DNA from 2 places in the Kosakonia pseudosacchari genome. Region 1 is predicted to be linked to the other one. Evidence: predicted binding sites of a transcription regulator. Region 1 holds the regulator's gene; the other holds the start of a gene.
What was found. Region 1 encodes LexA, which represses DNA repair genes until DNA is damaged. Its sites were predicted from a motif close to TNCTGTATGTACATACAGNA; they were not measured.
Positions count from the first base shown of each region.

Region 2: rmuC (DNA recombination protein RmuC) is a predicted target of LexA. The motif match lies at 1,890-1,909, and genes of this name have one in related genera.

Region 1 covers NZ_CP063425.1:308,954-312,378, forward strand. The annotation lists gene plsB (glycerol-3-phosphate 1-O-acyltransferase PlsB) at 1-1,316, opposite strand, end outside; gene IP581_RS01450 (diacylglycerol kinase) at 1,447-1,815, shown strand; gene lexA (transcriptional repressor LexA) at 1,924-2,541, shown strand; gene dinF (MATE family efflux transporter DinF) at 2,623-3,425, shown strand, end outside.
Region 2 covers NZ_CP063425.1:198,190-201,614, forward strand. The annotation lists gene IP581_RS00940 (dienelactone hydrolase family protein) at 1-791, opposite strand, end outside; gene udp (uridine phosphorylase) at 1,051-1,812, shown strand; gene rmuC (DNA recombination protein RmuC) at 1,948-3,405, shown strand.

The DNA.
Region 1 (3,425 bases):
AGCTCTTTGGCGTAAGTGCCCACTTCCATCACGTGTTCATACCCGATGTAAATTGGCACCAGCGTGATTGGGCGCGTACCGCCGCGCAGCATCGCCTGGATGGTCATCGACAACGTACCGGTTTTCGGATCCAACAAACGCCCGGTGCGCGAACGTCCGCCCTCAACGAAGTACTCCACGGAATACCCACGGCTGAACAGCTCGCCCAGATATTCGCGGAACACGGTGGAATAGAGCTTGTTGCCTTTAAAGGTGCGGCGAATGAAGAAAGCGCCCAGCCGGCGGAAAATCGGTCCGGCGGGCCAGAAATTCAGGTTGATACCAGCAGCGATATGCGGCGGCACCAGCCCCTGGTGATAGAGCACATAGGAGAGCAGCAGGTAGTCCATATGGCTACGGTGGCAGGGCACATAGACAATTTCGTGGCCGTCATGCGCCAGCTGGCGTACGCGCTCTGCATTATGCACGTTGATACCCTGATAGAGACGGTTCCAGGTAAAACCCAGAATGCGGTCGGTCAGGCGAATCATCTCGTAGGAGAAGTTCGCGGCAATCTCTTCCATCAGCGCGATGGCGTTTTGCTGCGCCTTATCATGGGAGATTTTTTTGCTGCGCGCTTCATCTTCAACGGCGCGGGCAATCGCTTTGGACGAGAGTAATTTGTTAAACAAATCCTGGCGAGCCGGCAGTCGTGGGCCTACCGCAGCCAGACGCTGGCGGGCAAAGTGCATACGCGCCACGCGCGCCAGTTTCTGCGCGATAATTTTATCGGTGCCGTGCTCGGTCGCCATCCGGCGCAGCGAAACCGGTGGTGAAAAACGCACAAAGCTGTCGCGGCCAAGCCAGGAAACCGCAAAGAATTTCTGGATGCCATTCAGCATGCGCAGCGGCGGGTTAATTTCGCCTTTTTCACGCCCTGGCGAACGACCAAACATCACCGATACCGGCACCATTTGCACATCCAAATCGGGATGGCTGCGATGTAAATCCAGGTAGTCGTGGAACAGCTTGATCGACTCTTCTTTCGGCGCGTAATACGTGAACACACGCGGGCCGCCGTGGATAAACACGAAACGCGGCAGCAAAGCGCCGTCGATTTCCAGCGGTTCCAGGGGATCGGGCAGCTCATGCGCCAGACACTGCGCGCGTAAAGTCAGTAAATCTGCCTTTGAGTTATAAGGCAGCACATACATGATGGGGCGTGATGTATCGAGACCCAGTTCCTGTGCAGGTTCTGCGGGAATCGATTTACTTTTTACCAGCACGCTTAATGGTAAATTCAGTAATTTGTAGTAAATTCGTGGCCAGCCGGACATAAAGGATGTAAAGCCTCTGGTTAATAGTGCCATTGCGCCGCAAGAATATCAGAAAGCGCACATAATTTCTGTTGTACCGCTGCGCGCTTGCTGAGACATTGACGCCAATTTAATAAAAAGGTTCTTTTAAATGGCTAATAATACCACCGGTTTCACCCGGATCATTAAAGCCGCTGGATATTCCTGGAAAGGCGTTCGCGCCGCCTGGATTAATGAAGCGGCATTTCGTCAGGAATCCGTTGCGGTTATCCTGGCAATTATAATCGCTTGCTGGCTCGATATTGACACAATGACGCGCGTACTGCTGATTGGTTCTGTGACGCTGGTGATGATTGTCGAAATTCTGAACAGCGCCATCGAAGCTGTGGTAGACCGTATTGGTGCGGAATTCCATGAACTTTCCGGGCGGGCGAAGGATATGGGGTCGGCGGCGGTGCTGATGTCCATCCTGCTGGCGCTCTTTACCTGGATCGCATTACTCTGGTCACATTTTGGATAACGCTTCCAGAATTCGATAACGCCCTGGTTTTTTGCTTAAATTTGGTTCCAAAATCGCCTTTAGCTGTATATACTCACAGCATAACTGTATATACACCCAGGGGGCGGGATGAAAGCATTAACGGCCAGGCAGCAAGAGGTGTTCGATCTTATTCGCGATCGCATCACTCAAACCGGTATGCCACCAACGCGTGCGGAAATCGCACAGCAATTGGGGTTCCGTTCCCCAAATGCGGCGGAAGAACACCTCAAAGCGCTGGCGCGCAAAGGGGTTATCGAAATCGTTTCGGGCGCATCACGCGGCCTTCGCCTGCTGCTTGAAGAAGAAGAGGACGATATTGGCTTACCGCTGATTGGTCGCGTCGCTGCGGGTGAGCCGCTGCTGGCGCAGCAGCATATCGAAGGTCATTACCAGGTCGATCCGAGCCTCTTTAAACCTCATGCAGATTTCCTGTTGCGCGTTAGCGGCATGTCGATGCGTGACATTGGCATTATGGATGGCGATCTGCTGGCGGTGCACAAAACGCAGGATGTGCGTAACGGCCAGGTTGTTGTTGCGCGTATTGAAGACGAAGTAACGGTCAAGCGTTTGAAAAAACAGGGTAACACCGTCGAACTGTTGCCGGAAAACAGCGAGTTTTCTCCGATCGTCGTCGATCTGCGCGATCAAAACTTCACCATCGAAGGGTTAGCGGTCGGTGTCATTCGTAATGGCGCGTGGCTGTAACGCACATTCGTTTTGCTGCGGGGCTGATTCAGGTTCCGCAGCGATCTCTTCTTTTCCCTCACTCACTTTTACATGCATACCATGCCACTGCTAACCGGGTCCGATAAAGCGCTCTGGCGACTTGCGCTGCCGATGATCTTCTCGAATATCACCGTCCCATTGCTGGGTCTGGTGGATACGGCTGTGGTGGGGCATCTGGATAGCCCGGTTTACCTGGGCGGTGTGGCGATTGGCGCAACGGCGACCAGTTTCCTCTTTATGCTGCTGCTCTTTTTGCGCATGAGCACCACCGGCCTGACAGCTCAGGCATTCGGCGCGAAAAATGCGCCCGCGCTAGCGCGGGCGTTAGTCCAGCCTTTGCTGCTGGCGCTTGGGGCCGGTGTGTTGATTGCGCTGCTGCGCACGCCGCTTATCGACCTGGCGCTGCATATCACCGGCGGTAGCGAGGCGGTACTGGAACAGGCGCGGCGGTTCCTTGATATTCGCTGGTTGAGTGCACCCGCTTCGCTGGGCAATCTGGTATTGCTCGGTTGGCTGCTCGGCGTACAGTATGCGCGCGCACCGGTGATATTGCTGGTGGTGGGGAATCTGCTCAATATCGTGCTCGATCTGTGGTTGGTCATGGGGCTGCATATGAATGTGCAAGGCGCGGCACTTGCCACGGTCATCGCGGAATATGCCACTTTCGCCATTGGCTTATGGATGGTGCGACACGTACTGGTGATGCGCGGCATTTCATTGCTGACGCTGAAAAATACCTGGCGCGGCGGCGTGCGGCGTTTGCTGGCGCTGAACCGCGATATCATGTTGCGTTCGCTGCTGCTGCAACTCTGCTTTGGTTCGATAACGGTGTTTGGCGCCCGCCTCGGGGATGAGACAGTGGC
Region 2 (3,425 bases), 110 kb from region 1:
TGCGCAAACCATGCCAGCATCCGCTGCCAGCCATCGGCGGCGGATTCTGCGTGATAGCTTGGGCGGTAGTCCGCATTAAACGCGTGACCCGCTTCGGGGTAGACGATGATTTCAGCCTTGGCGTTCGCGGCTCTGAGCGCCTGGCGCATGGTTTCCACACTCTCCAGCGGAATACCGGTATCCTGTGCGCCATATAAACCGAGCACTGGCGCGGTAAGTTCAGTGGCGATATCCACCGGGTGACGCGGAGAATTGAGCGATTTCTCCCCCACCAGCTTGCCATACCAGGCGACGGCGGCTTTCAACTGCGGATTGTGCGCGGCATACAGCCAGGCGATGCGTCCGCCCCAGCAAAAACCGGTCACTAACAGCTGATGCGCGTTCCCGCCGTTGCGCGCTGCCCAACTGGCGACATGATCCAGGTCGGCGAGCACTTGCGCGTCCGGTACTTTGCTTACCAGGCCGCTTAGCAGGGTTTGAATATCGGCGAAATCATTTGGATCGCCCTGACGGAAATAGAGCTCCGGCGCGATGGCGAGATAGCCTTCCAGTGCCAGACGGCGGCACAGATCGCGAATATGCTCATGCACGCCGAAAATTTCCTGCACCACAATGACAATCGGCAATGGGCCTTCGGCATTTTTCGGTCGGGCGTGAAAAGCGGGCATATTTTCGCCCTGTGTCGGAATAGACGTTTCGCCTGCGATTAAGGCGTCTTCCGGCGTGTGAACAACGGTTGAAGCGAGAGGTGAAGCCGCAGGTGCAAAGCCTGGTGTGTTGTTGGTTGTCATGGCATTCTCCATACCTTTTTTAGCGCTTCAATAACTATAGACGGGAAGGCCTGCCGCGCGCGCAAATCACCGTGCCGTAGACTATCTTTGCTGCTGAGTTGTGGGATGTGTCGTGTTAATGTGATGTAAATCACTAATTTATGGAAATGAAATGCAATCAGTTTTATTCATGGTGATATCAGTCACGAAATTATATCCGTGCCTTCTGTAAAGTATCTTTTTGCCTCTACTGATAAAACCGACCACAGAGGAGTCTGTTATGTCCAAGTCTGATGTTTTTCATCTCGGCCTCACCAAAAACGATTTACAAGGGGCTACGCTGGCCATCGTCCCTGGCGATCCGGAGCGTGTGGAAAAGATCGCCGCGCTGATGGATAAGCCGGTCAAACTGGCATCTCACCGCGAATTTACCAGCTGGCGCGCAGAGCTGGATGGCAAACCGGTTATCGTTTGTTCCACCGGCATCGGCGGCCCGTCAACCTCTATCGCCGTTGAAGAACTGGCGCAGCTTGGCATCCGCACTTTCCTGCGTGTGGGCACCACCGGTGCGATTCAGCCGCACATTAATGTTGGCGACGTGTTGATCACCACCGCGTCCGTGCGCCTTGACGGCGCGAGCCTGCACTTTGCACCGATGGAGTACCCGGCGGTGGCGGATTTTGAGTGCACTACCGCGCTGGTTGCCGCAGCGGATGCGATTGGCGCAACGAAACATATCGGCGTTACCGCCTCTTCCGACACCTTCTACCCAGGCCAGGAGCGTTACGACACCTTCTCTGGTCGCGTGGTGAACCGCTTTAAAGGTTCCATGGAAGAGTGGCAGTCCATGGGCGTGATGAACTATGAAATGGAATCCGCCACGCTGCTGACCATGTGCGCAAGCCAGGGGCTGCGTGCAGGCATGGTTGCCGGTGTGATTGTAAACCGCACCCAGCAAGAGATCCCGAATGCGGAAACCATGAAGCAGACCGAAAGCCACGCGGTGAAAATCGTGGTGGAAGCGGCGCGTCGTCTTCTGTAATTCGCCTTCCCTTTTGCAAAGGCCGATGCGTTCGGCCTTTTCTTTTTGCGTACTGCTTCGCAGGAAAACCCCTTCCAAACTGGACGTTTATACAGCACAATCCTCCGCTACAGGCGTTATCACTAAGGGGACGTGGTGGACACTTCAATCATCGTCATGGCAGCCGTTGCGCTGGCGGGTTTACTGGTCGGCTGGCTGGCAGCAAGCTGGCGAGGGGCGCAGCAGCAGGCGGATCTGCTCGCGGAGCAGCGTGATGTCTTTAGCGAACTGAGCGCCGCCCGGCAGCAGATAACCCAAAACGAACACTGGCGCGAAGAGTGCGGGTTGCTCAATAACGAGCTGCGTAGCCTGCAACATATCAATAGCTCGCTGGAAGCGGATTTACGCGAAGTGACGACCCGGCTTGAATCTACTCAGTTGCATGCTGAAGAGAAGCTACGCCAGATGCACAGCAGCGAGCAGCGGTTGAGCGAACAGTTTGAAAATCTTGCTAATCGTATCTTCGAGCAGAGCAATCGCCGCGTGGATGAACAAAACCGGCAAAGCCTGAACGGTCTGCTAACGCCGCTGCGCGAGCAACTTGATGGTTTTCGCCGTCAGGTGCAGGAGAGTTTTGGTCAGGAAGCGCGTGAACGCCACACGCTGGCACATGAAATTCGCAACCTGCAACAGCTGAATGCCCAGATGGCGCAGGAAGCGATAAACCTGACACGGGCGCTGAAAGGCGATAACAAAACCCAGGGTAACTGGGGGGAAGTGGTGCTGACCCGCGTGCTGGAAGCCTCTGGTTTACGTGAAGGTTATGAATACGAAACCCAGGTCAGTATTGAAAATGACCATCGCGCGCGGATGCAACCGGATGTGATCGTGCGTCTGCCGCAGGGCAAAGATGTGGTGATCGACGCCAAAATGACGCTGGTCGCTTACGAACGTTATTTCAATGCCGACGACGACTTTACGCGCGAAGGAGCGCTACAGGAACATATCGCCTCGGTACGAAACCATATTCGCCTGCTTGGTCGTAAGGATTATCAGCAACTGCCGGGGCTGCGTAGCCTGGATTATGTCTTGATGTTTATTCCGGTGGAGCCGGCCTTTTTGATTGCGCTGGACAGACAGCCTGAACTGATCACCGAAGCGCTGAAAAATAACATCATGCTGGTCAGCCCGACGACATTGCTGGTGGCGCTGCGAACTATCGCCAACCTGTGGCGTTATGAACATCAAAGCCGCAATGCGCAGCAGATCGCGGAGCGGGCGAGCCGCCTGTATGACAAAATGCGCCTGTTCGTTGACGACATGTCATCCATTGGTCAGAGCCTGGATAAAGCCCAGGAAAATTACCGCCAGGCGATGAAAAAACTGAGTTCCGGGCGCGGCAATCTGCTGGCTCAGGCAGAGGCATTTCGCGGGCTCGGCGTCGAAATCAAACGCGAGATTAATCCGGAATTAGCGGCGCAAGCACAGGAACAGGACGAAGAGTTCCGTTTGCGTTCCGGGCAAAACGACTCCCTCGATTGCTTTGAAGACAATGCATTAGATAGCATGGCCGCGGGCGATGATCCTGAATCGAAGGCGTCTTCGGGTGGTTGAATCGTAGGGCAATCGCCTCC